4 regions of the Pantoea sp. CFCC18179 genome follow, and region 3 is predicted to be linked to each of the others. Evidence: predicted binding sites of a transcription regulator. Region 3 holds the regulator's gene; each other region holds the start of a gene.
The links. The regulator LexA, encoded in region 3, represses DNA repair genes until DNA is damaged. The targets are predictions, from matches to a motif close to TNCTGTATGTACATACAGNA.
Positions count from the first base shown of each region.

Region 1 (4,179 bases), on a different contig from region 3:
TTGCCGGGCGTCGAGCAAGCGCTGCAATTGTGTCAGCAGCAAGGATTAAAAATTGCGCTGGCGTCGGCATCGCCGCTGCACATGCTGGAACGTGTGCTGGAGATGTTTGACCTACGCAAATATTTCGATGCGATTGCCTCCGCTGAAGCGCTGCCGTACAGCAAACCGCACCCGCAGGTTTATCTTGATGCGGCGGCGAAATTAGGCATCGATCCGCTTAACTGCGTCACGTTAGAAGATTCCTTCAACGGCATGATTGCCACCAAAGCGGCACGGATGCGTTCAATTGTGGTTCCGGCCGCCGACCTTCGCGATGATGCACGTTGGGCGTTAGCCAATGTCAAACTCGACGATTTAACCCAGCTCAAACCAGAGCATCTGCACGGTTAACATCAGCCCGCTTAACGCGGGCTTTTTTGTGCAGGTTGATCGCCAACACAAATAAATAAAACATCGTTTCATTTTTATTGAATTAATGATCCAGCCTGCATATGATGACCAAAGACCCGCATCGGGACCCCTTCCTTTGAATCATAAGAGGCCTGAGATGGACCACGTCAACATCAGCGCGCTGCGCTAAAAGGAGCGAAGCATGATACTCAATGCATTTAATCTTGAAGGCAAAATTGCGCTGGTGACGGGCTGCAACACCGGCTTAGGACAAGGCATGGCGCTAGGTCTGGCGCAAGCAGGCTGTGACATTATTGGCGTCAATCGCACCGGACCGGATGATACTCAAGACAAAGTCGAAGCCTTGGGGCGGCGCTTTTGGTCGATTCAGGCCGATCTGACCCAGTCGTCGCTGGCACCGCAGATTGTCGAGCAAGCGGTAGCGTACGCGGGCCGCATTGATATTTTGGTCAATAATGCCGGGATTATTCGTCGTGAAGATGCGATCAACTTCAGCGAACGGGATTGGGACGATGTGATGAACATCAACAGCAAAAGCCTGTTCTTCCTGTCGCAGCAGGTAGCGCGCCAATTTATCGCGCAAGGTAACGGTGGCAAAATCATCAATATCGCCTCAATGCTCTCATTCCAGGGCGGTATTCGTGTCCCTTCCTATACGGCTTCTAAAAGCGCGGTGATGGGATTAACTCGCCTGATGGCGAACGAATGGGCGCAGCACGGCATCAACGTTAACGCCATCGCGCCGGGCTACATGGCAACCAACAACACCGAACAATTACGCAGTGATGAGTCACGTAACGAGGAAATACTCGGTCGCATTCCCGCTGCCCGTTGGGGCGATCCTGCGGATATGATGGGCCCGATTGTGTTTCTTGCCTCCAGCGCAGCGGATTACGTGCATGGCTACACATTGGCGGTCGATGGAGGTTGGTTAGCGCGCTAAGCTAACCCGTTCATTTCCCGCGTCATTGTGACGCGGGAAGTGGAAAAATATTAACGCTTCGTTACAGCGTCACCATTCTCATTCACTGGATAAATCCCTATACTGGATGCATTGACAGTTTTATGCAGCCAGGTTTCATCATGACGGCCGAAGGCCATATCATTTTTGCCATTGCCAGCGCCATTTTTGCCAAGCGCGCGGAGCTGACGCCTGTAATGGCCAGCGCCGATTGGTGGCATCTCGTGCCTGCTGCGCTGTTAACCTGCTTGCTACCGGATATCGATCACCCGAAATCAGTATTAGGCCAGCGGCTAAGATGGCTTTCGCATCCCATCGCCCGCGCCTTTGGTCATCGAGGTTTTACTCACAGTTTGCTGGCGGTGGCGGTAAGTTTGTGGTTATTCCAGATAAACGTTCCCGCTGATTGGTTTCTGCCCGCCGATGTGTTGCAAGGCATGACGCTCGGCTATCTCAGCCACATCGTGGCCGATATGCTCACGCCAGCAGGTGTGCCACTTTTATGGCCGTGTCGCTGGCGCTTTCGTTTGCCGATCCTCAATAGCCAAAAAGGTAACCAACTGGAGCGCGCATTGTGCCTGGCGCTGGTCGGTTATGCCTTGTGGTTCCCTCCGGGCTTGCCCTCATTTGGTGCCAACGGTTGGCCGGAGCAATTGTTCAATACGCTACAAAATGGCGTCGGACGGCTGGTTAATGGTCAAAACGGTCAATAAGCCATCGAATTTAACCATAAAGTTATAAACCATTCTTTTTGGATATAAGCCTGCCCCACGATCAACTGATAACATTCTAAATATTCCCTAACGGGGACTTACTGTTTTGCGCGCCATCGCATTGGGTGGCGCGGCACACTCTGGAGTTGAGCATGGATTTTCCCCTCATTATTAATATCGTGGCGTTTGTCGCGCTGCTGATCGTCCTTAACCGCATTGGTAGCCAAAGCTGGAGTCTGTCGAAGCGCGTGCTGACCGGTTTAGTGTTTGGTGTGGCCTTTGGTCTGGCGTTACAAACCATTTATGGCGAAAACAGCGCAACGGTAAAAGCCTCTATTAGCTGGTTTAACATCGTTGGTAACGGCTACGTTCAGTTGTTGCAGATGATTGTAATGCCGCTGGTGTTTGCCTCGATTCTCAGTGCAGTCGCGCGTCTGCATAATGCTTCATCGCTGGGTAAAATCAGCGTACTCACTATCGGCGTATTGCTGTTTACGACAGCAATTTCTGCGCTGGTCGGCGTGATGGTCACTGGCCTGTTCGGCTTAAGCGCCGAGGGTTTGGTACAGGGTGCGCAAGAAACCGCACGCCTGAGCGCCATTCAGAGCAACTATGTCGGCAAAGTCGCGGATCTCAGTACGCCGCAACTGCTGCTGTCGTTCATCCCGAAAAATCCGTTTGCTGATATGGCGGGCGCCAACCCGACGTCGATTATCAGCGTGGTGATTTTCGCCGCCTTCCTCGGTGTTGCCGCACTGCAACTGCTGAAAGATGACAAGGTTAAAGGCGAACGCGTGCTGGTGGCGATCGATACCCTGCAATCCTGGGTGATGAAGCTGGTGCGTTTGATCATGAAGCTGACGCCGTACGGTGTGCTGGCGCTGATGACCAAAGTGGTGGCGGGTTCCAACCTGCAAGACATCATCAAGTTGGGCGGTTTCGTGGTGGCTTCTTATCTCGGCCTGGCAATTATGTTTGCCGTGCATGCGCTGCTGCTATCGGTTAACGGCATCAATCCAATGCGCTTCTTCCGCAAAGTGTGGCCGGTTATCACCTTCGCCTTCACCAGTCGTTCAAGTGCTGCAAGTATTCCGCTGAACGTCGAAACGCAAACGCGTCGCTTGGGCGTGCCGGAATCTATCGCCAGCTTCTCAGCGTCGTTCGGTGCCACCATTGGTCAAAACGGTTGTGCTGGTTTGTACCCAACCATGTTGGCGGTGATGGTCGCGCCCACTGTTGGTATCAACCCGTTTGATCCAATGTGGATTGCCACGTTGGTGGGTATCGTCACGCTGAGTTCTGCGGGTGTCGCGGGTGTCGGCGGCGGTGCGACTTTCGCAGCGCTGATTGTGTTGCCAGCGATGGGCTTGCCGGTGACCTTGGTCGCACTATTGATTTCGATTGAACCGCTGATCGACATGGGCCGTACCGCGCTCAACGTCAACGGTTCGATGACCGCCGGTTCACTCACCAGCCGCTGGTTGGGTTTGACCGATAAGAAAGTGCTGGAGAGCGATGAACACGCCGATCTGGCACATCGCTAAGCACGATTGATTAACACAAACGGCAGACTCGCAAGCGTCTGCCGTTTTTGATCTCGGTTACAATCATCTGCGTCGTAGGGGCGCCATTTATGGTGACCGATTCGCTATCAAGCCACCAAAGTCTCTCCCATCGCCTCCCCAATTCCCCCCAATCATGGTGCCAGCGTTAGGAAATCGTTAAGCGTGGTAAACAAGCGAAAAAGCGACCATTTATCGCTTGAGTTTCCACTCAGGAAGGCCAATTCTGCTAGCAATCACAGCAGGAGAATCACCGATGAAAACAGTTATCGCCTCGGTGCTGGCGTTAACCTTATTAACACCAGCCATCAGTTTTGCCCATCCCGGTTATTGGGGTCCCGGTCCTGGCCCGCGCTGGGGTGGAGGTCCACATTGGGGTCACCCTGGCCCGCTGCGCTTCTTACCTGAAGCCGCAACGGCGGTGCTGCTTGGCGGGCTGACCTACTACATGCTGAACGGCAACTACTACCAGCGACAAGGTGATACTTACGTGGTGGTACAACCGCCAGAAGCACCTCCAGGCGGCGGCATG
Region 1 covers NZ_JBNBPM010000006.1:50,398-54,576, reverse strand. The annotation lists gene hxpB (hexitol phosphatase HxpB) at 1-390, shown strand, start outside; gene kduD (2-dehydro-3-deoxy-D-gluconate 5-dehydrogenase KduD) at 593-1,354, shown strand; gene ACPUC7_RS13160 (metal-dependent hydrolase) at 1,495-2,085, shown strand; gene ACPUC7_RS13155 (L-cystine transporter) at 2,238-3,629, shown strand; gene ACPUC7_RS13150 (DUF6515 family protein) at 3,904-4,179, shown strand, end outside.
Region 1: a site for LexA is predicted at 1,455-1,474, ahead of ACPUC7_RS13160 (metal-dependent hydrolase). Genes of this name have one in related genera too.

Region 2 (4,179 bases), on a different contig from region 3:
TCAGCATCCAGCGCGGCCATACAACCGGTGCCTGCTGAAGTAATTGCCTGACGATAAATATGATCCATAACGTCGCCAGCCGCAAACACGCCAGGGATGCTGGTTTGCGTTGCGTTGCCGTGCAAACCGGATTGCACTTTGATGTAGCCGTTCTCTAAATCGAGCTGACCATCAAAAATCGCGGTATTTGGGCTGTGACCAATGGCAACAAACAGACCGGCAACGTCCAGCGATTCAGGTGCTTCACCTTTGGTTGAAAGCAGTTTTACACCGGTCACGCCCATCTGATCGCCAACCACTTCATCCAGGGTGCGGTCAGTGTGCAAAACGATGTTGCCATTGCGCACTTTTTCCATCAGGCGATCGATTAAGATTTTCTCTGCACGGAAGCTATCACGGCGATGAATCAGATGCACTTCAGCAGCGATATTAGCCAAATAGAGCGCTTCCTCAACGGCGGTATTTCCGCCGCCAATCACCGCGACTTTCTGGTTGCGATAGAAGAAACCATCACAGGTAGCACAGGCAGAAACGCCTTTGCCCTTAAAGGCTTCTTCCGATGGCAGGCCGAGATAACGTGCTGATGCGCCAGTGGCGATAATTAAGGCATCCGCGGTGTATTCGCCGCTATCACCCACTAAACGGAACGGGCGATTTTGCAAATCTACGGTGTGAATGTGGTCAAAAATGATCTCGGTGTTGAATTTCTCCGCATGCTCTTGCATACGTTCCATCAACGCTGGGCCGGTCAGATCGTTGGGATCGCCAGGCCAGTTTTCCACTTCAGTGGTTGTGGTCAGCTGGCCACCTTTCTCTAAACCAGTAATTAACACTGGATTTAGGTTAGCGCGCGCGGCGTATACCGCAGCGGTGTATCCAGCAGGACCGGAGCCCAAAATGAGCAGCTTACTGTGTTTGGCGGTACTCATGCGTTCCTCAATTTTTTTCTGACAACATAGTTTTTGATTGTAGGGAAATTAACGTCGCAAAAAAAGGCTTCAGCAATTTTGTTAACAATCACTGCGAGCGGCGTAGACGATGAGTGCAAATTCTGCACGCCTGTTGCGCCAAAAGGGGGCAAAGCTCGGCAATTAGTGGTGCAGCAGCATAAAAATTCTCATTTAAAAACAGCAACCCAGAACTCTATCTGGCATCTTGTACTGAATTTGGATGTTTTACTTTGACAATCGCCTGCGCTTTTGCGAAAACATTGGGAGAAGCAGAGAATATTTAGCGCTTCAAAACAGGATTTCATTTCTGTTTTGGGCTTTTTAGCCGAATAAACTCAGCCTGACATTGGTAATGACGCATGATGTGGACAGACAACATGCGTCATACGGATGGTCGCATTACTGCACAGGCTTATGGTCTTCACTTCAGTAAGGCCCTGAACAATGAGCGTTTTCAGGGTGTGGCAGGTAAAGGGAAGGAATTAAGAGAGACAATAATAATGGTAGACAATAAGAAACGCCCCGGAAAAGATTTAGATCGTATCGACAGAAACATTCTAAATGAGCTGCAGAAAGACGGTCGAATTTCCAATGTCGAGCTTTCAAAACGTGTTGGGTTATCGCCAACGCCTTGTCTTGAACGCGTACGTCGTCTGGAGCGTCAAGGCTTCATTCTCGGCTATACCGCACAACTCAACCCGCATTATCTGGATGCTTCGCTGCTTGTATTCGTTGAGATTACTCTGAATCGTGGTGCGCCAGATGTGTTTGAGCAATTTAACGCCGCAGTGCAAAAACTTGAGGAAACTCAAGAATGTCACCTCGTTTCCGGTGACTTTGACTACCTGCTGAAAACCCGCGTACCGGATATGTCCGCCTATCGTAAGCTGCTGGGTGAAACCTTGCTGCGCCTGCCGGGCGTAAACGACACCCGTACTTACGTGGTGATGGAAGAGGTCAAACAGAGCAATCGTCTGGTGATCAAAACCCGGTAGTGCAGGGCAGGTGCAAAGCTTGCAGGATTTCGGTACACTCCTGTGAATTCATACAGGACCAGCGTCGGGCATGCCCGACGTTGTTGCCTTCTTAATTTACAGGCACCTGGAGAGTTCTCTTGAGCCAGGAATATACAGAAGATAAAGATGTTTCGTTACAACCGCTGAGCAGTGGACGTCGTCTGCTGGAAGCGTTGCTGATTCTTGTGGCCTTGTTCGCCGTCTATTTGATGGTGTCGTTGGTTAGTTTTAACCCTTCGGATCCAAGCTGGTCGCAAACCGCATGGCATGAACCTATCCATAATCTGGGTGGCAGTGTCGGCGCATGGCTGGCTGATACGCTATTGTTCATTTTTGGCGTGATGGCTTACGCCATTCCTCCCGTCATTATTGGTCTTTGTTGGATCACCTTCCGCCAACGCGATCGCCACGATTACATCGACTACTTTGCCGTCGGCTTACGCCTGATTGGTGTGCTGGCTTTGGTGGTGACAACTTGCGGTCTCGCTGCGCTCAACGTCGATGATATCTGGTACTTTGCTTCGGGCGGCGTCATTGGCAGCCTGGTGAGTAATGCGATGGCACCGTGGTTCAGTTCCGCTGGCGGCACTTTGACGTTGCTGTGTGTTTGGGCGGCAGGCATTACGCTGTACACCGGTTGGTCATGGCTAACCATTGCCGAGAAGATTGGTGGCGTGGTAATGGGTGTGCTGACATTTGCCAGCAACCGTTCTCGCCATGATGAGCCTTGGCAAGAAGATGAGTACGAAGATGAAGACCAGGAGCAGGCTGAAAATACGCCACCTCCGATGCATGCTGCGCAGTCTGATAGTGAAGACGATGACGTGTTGTTGGCGAAACCGCGCAAGCTTGACGAACCTGCTGTTGCAGCATTAGGCGACGATCCGCTATTGGCGAAAGCCAGTGCCGCGACCGCTGCTGCGATTGCAGTTACAACTCAGGCAGCCCAACAAGCGCCTAATGTCGCAAGTCCAGGCGCGTCAGTGGAACCTGCTGCGCCGCCTCGTCCTGTGGAGCCAGCACCCGATGCAATTCATCAGCCTATCGCGCCGGCTCCAGAGCCCATCGCACAACCTTCAACGCCGCTTTATCGCTTTGAAGTGCCGAATGAACCTGCACCTTCGCCATTCTCTCGTGCTGATGACGATGACGGTCCAAGCATGGGCAACTGGCAGGATGCTGCGCAGTCATCGGCATCCCTGAATACTGTCGCTGCGGCATCGATGGCTGCGGGTGCGGTAAAAGCGTCACCTGCTGCTTACTCCCCGGCGTTTGATATCGTGCCTGAGCGCGATTACAACCCGCAGGTGAAGCAGGGCATCGGTCCAGAATTGCCACGTCCAAATAAAGTGAAGCTACCAACGCGACGCGAGTTGGCTTCATATGGCATTAAGTTGCCTTCACAACGTATGGCGGAAGAGCAGGCTAAGGAAGCGGAACAGCAGCAACCTGAAGTGTCGGCATCGTATAGCACGCCAGCGCATGAAGATGATGTAGCATTACAGGAAGCGCAATTGCGCGAAGCTTTCCAGTCGCAGCAGCAGAATCGTTATGGTGATCGCTGGCAGGACGTGCAAGAACCTGAAGATGAGGATGCATTGCAACAAGCGCAACTCGCGCGTCAATTTGCCGATCAACAGCAGCAACGCTATAACGAGCCGGAAGAGAAACCTGCGCCGGTATTTAATCTTGATACGTCATCCGCCTTTGATTTCTCACCAATGAAAGATCTGGTTGATGACAGTCCAAGCGAGCCGCTGTTTACACTTTCGGCGACGCCAGAACCTGAAGCGCCTGCACAGTGGCAACAGCCTGCGGCGCCACAATCAGAAACGCTGCCATCGTTGAGTGAAGAAAACAGTCCGTGGTCGTCACCGGAACAGGAAGACTACTCTGCGCCGCCAGCGCCAGCAAAACCTGCTGCGCCTGTGCAAGACAGTTTGTTCCATCCATTCTTAGTACGTCACGAACAGCCGCTGGAAAAACCGTCTACGCCGCTGCCGACGCTGGATCTGCTTACACCGCCTCCGGTCGAAGCCGAACCAGTAGATATGTTTGCATTGGAACAAACCGCGCGTCTGGTCGAAGCGCGCCTGGCTGATTACCGCGTGAAGGCCGAAGTGGTGGGCATTTCGCCAGGTCCAGTAATTACCCGTTTTGAGTTGGATTTGGCTCCAGGCGTTAAGGCATCACGCATTTCTAACTTGTCGCGT
Region 2 covers NZ_JBNBPM010000008.1:164,235-168,413, reverse strand. The annotation lists gene trxB (thioredoxin-disulfide reductase) at 1-929, opposite strand, end outside; gene lrp (leucine-responsive transcriptional regulator Lrp) at 1,451-1,945, shown strand; gene ACPUC7_RS16390 (DNA translocase FtsK 4TM domain-containing protein) at 2,065-4,179, shown strand, end outside.
Region 2: a site for LexA is predicted at 1,984-2,003, ahead of ACPUC7_RS16390 (DNA translocase FtsK 4TM domain-containing protein). Genes of this name have one in related genera too.

Region 3 (4,179 bases):
CGAATAAAGAACGCACCCAAACGGCGGAAAATCGGGCCCGCTGGCCAGAAATTCAGGTTGATACCGGCAGCAATGTGCGGCGGCACCAAACCCTGGTGATAAAGGACATATGAGAGCAGCAGATAGTCCATGTGACTGCGGTGGCAGGGCACATAAACGATCTCATGGCCATCCTGCGCCAGCTGACGGACGCGCTCGCCGCCATGCACATTGATACCTTGATATAAGCGGCTCCACAGCCAACCCATTACGCGATCGGTGATTTTAATCGCTTCATAGGAAAAGTTGGCCGCGACTTCTTCCATCATTTCGATGGCGTGTTGCTGGGCTTTCTCATGCGAAATCTTTTTACTGCGCGCTTCATCTTCTACTGCCTTTTCAATCGCTTTGGATTGAAGCAGCTTGTTGAAGAGATCCTGACGCGCCGGCAAGCTCGGCCCAACCGCCGCCAAACGTTGGCGTGCGAAGTGAATCCGCGCTACGCGTGCCAGTTTCTGTGCAATCGACTTATCGGTGCCGTGCTCGGTGGCCATTTGGCGCAGCGAAACGGTTTGTGAGAAGCGCACAAAGCTGTCGCGACCATGCCACAGAATGGCGAAGAACTTCTGCACGCCATTCAGCACGCGCAAGTGTGGCGCGGCTTCGCCCAACGTCTCACGTCCCGGCGCACGACCAAACATCACCGCGACCGGCAACATCTGCACATCAAGCTGCGGGTTGCTGCGGTGCAGATCGAGGTAGTCGTGGAAGAGCTTTACCGATTCCGGATTTGCCACGAAATAAGGAATAACGCGCGGGCCATCGTGAATAAACACGTGGCGGGGAAGTAAGGTGCCATCGATCTCTAGCGGTGCCAGCGGATCGGGCAGATCATGTTTCAAACATTGCGCCCGCAATGTCAGCAAGTCAGCCTTTGAATCATAAGGCAAAACATACATCACCGGACGTGTCGGATCGATCCCGTGTTCAGAGACAGGATCGGTCGGAATGACCTTACTTTTTACCAAAATAGAGAGTGGTAAATTCAATAATTTGTAATAGAGTTTACGCCAACCTGACATAGACAACTTAAAGCCTCTTGTTAGCAAAGCGCGGCAAGCATACCAGAAAGCGCAGCGAAGATCTGTGGCTCTGCCGCCTCACACTGCCACACATTGACGTCAAAATAGATCAAGGGTTCCACGTACATGGCAAATAATGTCACCGGTATTGTAAGAATAGTGAAAGCAGCCGGTTATTCCTGGCAAGGATTGCGCGCTGCCTGGCAGCATGAAGCCGCGTTTCGCCAGGAAGCGGTTGCGGCGCTAATGGCGATTGTTATCGCATGCTGGTTGGATGTGGATGCCATCACCCGCGTGCTGTTGATTGGCTCTGTGATGCTGGTGGTCATTGTCGAAGTCCTTAATAGTGCCATCGAATCCGTGGTTGATCGCATCGGCCAGGAGCAGCATCCGCTAGCGGGGCGCGCCAAAGATATGGGGTCGGCTGCGGTACTGCTGACTATCTTACTGGCTCTGTTTGTTTGGATCGCCTTGCTCTGGTCGCATTTGAGATAAAGATTCCAGATTCCTCAACCCGCTGATTTTTCCCTCTGTTATGGTTTTCATTCCGCCAATACCTGTATATACTCACAGCGACTGTATAAACAACCAGGGGGCGGGATGAAAGCGTTAACTGCACGGCAGCAACAGGTCTATGACCTGATTCGCGACCATATTAACCAGACGGGCATGCCGCCAACGCGTGCGGAAATTGCTGCGCAACTGGGTTTTCGCTCGCCCAATGCTGCTGAAGAGCATCTGAAAGCGCTGGCGCGTAAAGGCGTAATTGAAATCGTTTCCGGCGCATCGCGCGGGATTCGTTTGCTAATGGAAGAAGAACCGAGCGAAGGGCTGCCGCTGATTGGCCGTGTTGCTGCGGGTGAACCACTGTTGGCACAAGAACATATCGAAGCGCACTATCAAGTAGATGCCAACCTTTTCAAACCGAGCGCGGATTTTCTGCTGCGCGTTAGCGGTATGTCGATGAAAGACATCGGCATTATGGATGGCGATCTATTAGCAGTGCACAAAACGCAGGAAGTGCGTAACGGCCAGGTTGTGGTGGCGCGCATTGATGATGAAGTCACGGTGAAACGCTGGAAAAAGCAGGGCGCGATTGTGCATTTGCTGCCAGAAAACAACGATTTCCAACCGATTGTCGTTGATACTCGCGAGCAACTGCTGACCATTGAAGGTTTGGCGGTTGGCATCGTGCGTAACGGCGAGTGGCTCTGATTTATTTCTGCTTTTCCCCAACTGCGGCGGCGAAACATTCGCTGGCCGCAGTCTGCTATTCTACTTTTCTAAAACTTCTTCTGCGGCACAGTCCGGCGTCATCACGCTGATCACCGCATAAAACGGAATGGGCTGATGCGGCTGTTTTCCTCTTCAGATAAAACACTCTGGCGGCTAGCGCTGCCGATGATCCTCTCTAATATCACCGTTCCATTATTGGGCGTGGTGGATACCGCAGTGATTGGTCATCTCGACAGCCCAATCTATTTGGGCGGCGTCGCGGTGGGCACGACAGCAACCAGTTTTATCTTTATGTTGCTGCTATTCCTGCGTATGAGCACCACCGGGCTTACCGCTCAAGCTTTTGGCGCCAATGATAAAACTGCACTGGCGCGCGCGTTAACCCAGCCGCTGCTGATCGCGTTGGTGTTTGGCATGCTGTTTATGCTGTTAAGAACGCCAGCGAGTAATTTGGCCGCCGCATTGATGGGCGGTAGTGCCGCAGTGCAGCAACAGGCGCAAATATTTATTGAGATTCGCTGGCTCAGCGCGCCCGCCACGCTAGCCAATTTAGTGATTCTCGGCTGGTTGCTCGGCGTGCAGTATGCGCGCGCGCCGATGGTGCTGCTGATTATCGGTAATCTGGTCAACATCCTGCTCGATCTGCTGTTCGTGCTTAAGCTGCATTGGGGCGTGGCCGGTGCGGCGGCAGCAACTGCAACGGCGGAATATGTCACGCTTGCCGTTGGTTTGTGGATGGTGGCGCGAGTACTCAAGATGCGCGGTATTCACTTTTCATTATTAAAAAGCAGCTGGCGCGGCGATGCGGCGCGCTTGTTCCGTCTTAATCGCGACATCATGTTGCGTTCCCTCATGCTGCAAATCTGTTTCGCTTCGTTGACGTTACTTGGCGCGCGTATTGGCCCGGATGTGGTGGCGGTCAATGCGGTGTTGCTGATGTTCCTGACTTTCACGGCCTATGCGTTAGATGGCTTTGCTTACGCGGTCGAAGCCTGTTCCGGCGAAGCGGTTGGCGCCAAGGATCGCAGTAAGTTACTGCTAATCTGGCATGCAGCCTGTCGTCAGGCGTGTTTTGTCGCGCTAATGTTTGCGGTGATTTATGCCTGCACCGGACCGCAGATCGTCGCCATGCTGACTTCCCTTGAAGCGCTGCGTGAAATGGCTGATCGCTACCTCATCTGGCAGGTGATTTTGCCGCTGGTTGGCGTGTGGTGTTATCTGCTGGATGGCATGTTTATCGGTGCCACGCGTGGACGTGAAATGCGTAACAGCATGGTGATGGCGGCGATCGGTTATGGCATTACGCTTTTGACATTGCCGTGGCTGGGCAATCACGGCTTGTGGCTGGCCGTTACGGTGTTTCTTGCTTTGCGCGGGTTAACGCTGTGGCTGGTCTGGCGCGGCCATTGGCGGCATGACAGCTGGTTTAATGCTTGATAAGCGAAGCGTAACCTACAGATTAATCTGTATTTCCCAGCAAACTGCGCAGCGCCTACTATAATTATCTCAAACGGCGCAAATGAGTAGCGCGTTGTGTGGGTATTTCCTTCTTTATCTAGGGGATTACCCGTCTCACTCAGGATGACGTGGAGGATTATATGAACAAAGACGAAGCGAGCGGCAACTGGAAGCAGTTTAAAGGGAAATTTAAAGAGAAGTGGGGAAAACTCACTGATGACGATCTGACCGTGATTGAAGGTAAGCGCGATCAGCTGGTCGGCAAAATTCAGGAACGCTACGGCTACGCGAAAGATGAAGCCGAGAAAGAAGTGAAGGATTGGGAAACCACCAATAAAGATTACCGCTGGTAATTCCCGATTAGGAAGATGCTCCTACCCACCGATCATTTAGCGTAGTGATCGGTAAGGCACACGGAAGTGCC
Region 3 covers NZ_JBNBPM010000004.1:78,796-82,974, forward strand. The annotation lists gene plsB (glycerol-3-phosphate 1-O-acyltransferase PlsB) at 1-1,061, opposite strand, end outside; gene ACPUC7_RS09925 (diacylglycerol kinase) at 1,188-1,556, shown strand; gene lexA (transcriptional repressor LexA) at 1,662-2,276, shown strand; gene dinF (MATE family efflux transporter DinF) at 2,412-3,734, shown strand; gene ACPUC7_RS09940 (CsbD family protein) at 3,896-4,108, shown strand.

Region 4 (4,179 bases), on a different contig from region 3:
GGGTTAGATTTACCCATACCGCGTGCAGAGATCTTGTTAGAAGGGATACCTTTAGATACCAGGTAATCAACTACAGACTGAGCACGTTTCTCAGACAGTTTCTGGTTGTACTGCTCTGAACCGATGCGATCGGTGAAGCCCAGTACGACAACAGAACCATCTTTCGGATCCATTGAGCTCAGCTGGCTGTACAGCTGATCCAGAGCCTGCTGACCTTCTGGCTTCAGGGTCGCTTTGTTGAAGTTGAACAGCACGTCAGACTTCAGAGTGAAACGCTTGGTTTCAACAACTGGCGCTGGAGCTGGAGCTGGAGCTACAACTGGAGCTGCTGCTTCATCCTGACCGAAACGGTAAGAAACGCCGACGCTCAGCATGCTGTTGTCAGGACGCGCACCAACGGTACCTGCGTCACCGATGTTGTTAACCCACTGATAGTCCAGACGAGTTGCCCAGTTTTTGGTCAGTGCGTATTCAACACCAACAGCAGCCAGCGGAGAAACGCCGGTGTCGTGGTCGCTGATGCGGCCAGTGGTTGGGTTGGTCTGAGTAGAGTCAGCACGCCATACCATACCACCCAGACGGGTGTAGACGTCGAAATCTTCGGTGATTGGGTAGCTCAATTTAGCAGCCAGCTGAACGCCTTGTGCTTTGAACGCGCCATTAGTCACGCTGCCTTTGTTAGGCATACGGCCCAACCAGTCGTAACCCAGCTCGAAGCCCAGGTACGGGTTAGCTTGGTAACCCATGAAAGCACCAGCACCCAGCTGAGATTCGTGAGTTGGACCGTTGTTGTTCTCGTAACCGTTACCGTAGTAACCAGTATCGTGATACTGAGACCAGCCCAGTTTAGCACCGGTGTACCAGGTGTTATCTTTAGGTGCGGCCTGCGCTACGGTAGCGAAGCCAGCCAGTGCCACTGCAATTGCGATAGCTGTCTTTTTCATTTTTGCGCCTCGTTATCATCCAAATAGGCAATGAGCAAAAAGGTTGCTCTTTGTGTTAATCCTTCGCCGGGTCTAAACGCTCGCTTTTGACTCTACCGAAAAAACGGAGGTTATTGAGCACCCTGGCGAGCTAAAGTCTACAACGAGATTGGAAAGTTACAAGTATGATGTGAGGTCGAGCAGTAAAAAAACAGCGATTTATACACACATTTTAACAAATCACGTGGCAAAATCTTCGGTAAGAGAAAACAAAAAAGCGGCTAAGCCATTGTCATAGCTGGCGGGAAAAGAATCAGTGGCTTAGCGATAACTTCTGCAAAAAAAATGGTGAGAAAATTCCTGGATTTACTTAATGAAACAAATCAGACGGAATTTTTGCTGATTTTGATTGTCTGGAATGGGCATATCCATGTCCCTGCGGACGTAAAATCAGTCCAAGTGCTTCACCTTCTGCTGCTGCTTGCTCCAATTCAAAACGTTCTTCGTCGTTCAATTCGTACGGAATCCAGGCCACTACCACACTATAGTTTCCAGTACGCAACGCTTTAACCATACTTTCCACCGTATTAAAACGCTCTGATTCAGTAATATGCATACTCTTGTCTAATGGCAATCCTGACTGCTGCATCCAACTGCGGTTCAGCTTTTGTGCCGGCGTTAACCAAAGCTGCCAGCGTGATTGCTCGCTCAGCTGTTTCAACACCGGCAACAGCATTAATTGCATCATGCCAGGTTGTTCGCTGGAGCGCAGTTCAGTGATTCCACCTAAAGAAGGTTGCGCTAAGCTTGATGAAGCAAAACGTGGTGAACGATCAGCAAGGCCAGAGAATTGAGTACGCATAATTTAATCACTCAGTAATGAACTGTATGGATGTACAGTAATAGCTTCCTGGATAAAGATCAACCTCAATTTCTGAAAATGCCTCGCAATTTCTACACAAGATCCCGCTCTCCTGCTTTTATTCATTGAACAGCTAAATCGTTTTTTTTATCTTCTAAATTGATGAATCAACGCGCTTTTATAGGAAATTTCCCGTGCATGGAATGAAATTGAGGGGGCAATATGAAAAGAAACAACCCAGTAGTTGAGCAATCAAAAGCGCAATTGGCACCATTAGGAAAGATTGAGTCTCGGACCCAATTTGGCGGTTATGCCCTAACGGTTGAGAAGGTGATTTTTGCCTACATTAATGAGGATGCGCTCTACTTGCGCGCTTGTGAGGCGCTCCACGTCTACAACACCCATCGATCTTTGGAACCGCTGGTTTACCGCAAACGTGGAGTTCCGGTCACCTTGAGTTATTTCAAAGTGGATAGTCAATTATGGCAGGACTCTGAGCAATTACTGCGACTTTCCGCGAGCTCGCTGCGTGCAGCTCAAGATGAAATGGCGACCAGACATGTCTCGCTGCGCCTGAAAGATCTGCCTAATCTCAGTCTGAGTCTGGAGTTGATGCTGCACAAAGTGGGAATCAACTCGGTGCGTATGTTATGCGAAACCGGGTCGCGGCGATGTTGGTTAAAGTTGCGCGCGGTAAATAAGCATATTGGCTTGAAAACCTTGCTGGCGTTGGAAGGGGCGATTTCCGGGCATCATGAAGCAGCACTGCCTAACGCAATCAGGGAGGAGCTGTACGCCTGGTATCTGCAAACGCTCCGCCAACATGCATCAGCGGAGCAAGTTCAGCCTTAATGATTAACCAGTGTTCTGCGAAGACGGGCAATTTCGGGGAGTAACGCGACCAGTAATCCCAATTGCTGAATCACCAGCGGTGCACGCGCATCTGGGCTGGTTTTCATTGCCGCCAGACGCTGTATCAATGCTTGTTGCATGCTGGCAGCCTGAGTCTCGCTAACGCTTTCAATTTGTAGCACGTCTTCGATAAAGCAAACGGCGTCGTCCAGCAACGTTAGCAATGTGTTATCGGCCAACCGATCGCGATGTGCTCCAAGCGCAGAAATATAGCTAAGGAAGGAGTGGTTCAAACACAGCAGTCGAAATGCGTTTTCACGCAGCGGTTGTTGTTGCTTAATTTCGCTGCTGATGTTTGACACCACCGAGGCAAGTTCGGCATCGGCATTATGGGCATCACGGCGCGCAATGCGGTAATCCAACCGGTTGTCTTTACCTTGATGATATTGCTGCATAATCGCATCCAGGTAACGACAGTTTGCATCAAGGGTGCGATCAGCAACCGCAGTAATTTTGCGAAACTGCCAATCCGGCCAGACAAAGGCCACTGCCAGCCACGCTAAACCGCAGCCTAGCAGGGTATCCACTACGCGTGGCAGTGCCACTTCAAATCCTTCGCCTAGCAGGTTGAAACAGAGTAATACCAGCAACGTGATGAATAAGGTTGCCTGTGCGTATTGAACCTGACGGAAAGCGAAAAACAGTACGCCGCTTAACACAATCAGCACCAGTTGGCCTTCAATTGAAGGCACCAGCCACAACACCGGAAGGCCAATGGCGATACCGGCAAGCGTGCCGCCGATGCGTAATGCCAAACGTCGTCGTGTGGCGTTGTAATTGGGTTGGCAGACAAACAAGCTGGTGAGCAGTATCCAGTAACCGCGATCAACGCCGGTAATTTGGATAAAGGCATAGCCAACGCACAATACCAATGACATGCGCACCGCATGGCGAAACAGTGCGGAACTCGGACTTAGATGACGACTTAAGCGCAGACGAATATCGGCCCAGCCGCTCAGGCCTTCGCGTGAAAGATGGTTATCGCTCTGAGCCGCCGGTTCGGCCAGCATCTGTTCGGATTCAATCGACGCCAATTGAGCATCGATAGCGCGCAAATTACGCAGCAGCCAGAACAGCGCGCGGATATGGGGATCCTGCGGCTCGTTTTGTTCCAGGCGCTGTAAAGCAGTTTCCAGACGATTAAAGGTGCGTTCAAAGTGGCTATCGTGATGCCAGGGTTGCCGTAGCAGAATGGTTTCTGCCAATTGCCGGCACGCCTGAGCTTGCATATTCATCAAGCGCTGAAAACGGAATAACACTTCGTTGTAGCGCCAGTCATCACGCAGCAGGTGGTATTGCAGATGCGAAGAACTGGCGCGCTCATGGATATCCTGCGCCACAAAGTAGTAATGCAGACTGCGACGTGTGCTGCGGGAACCGCGGTCGCCACGCAAGCGGCTCTGAATAGTGCTTTTAGTGAGATTCAACTGCGCCACTAATTGACTGTTGACCATTGCTGTGGCAACAAGATTGGCATCATCT
Region 4 covers NZ_JBNBPM010000008.1:90,407-94,585, reverse strand. The annotation lists gene ompA (porin OmpA) at 1-944, opposite strand, end outside; gene sulA (SOS-induced cell division inhibitor SulA) at 1,294-1,785, opposite strand; gene ACPUC7_RS16110 (TfoX/Sxy family DNA transformation protein) at 2,008-2,637, shown strand; gene yccS (YccS family putative transporter) at 2,634-4,179, opposite strand, start outside.
Region 4: a site for LexA is predicted at 1,806-1,825, ahead of sulA (SOS-induced cell division inhibitor SulA). Genes of this name have one in related genera too.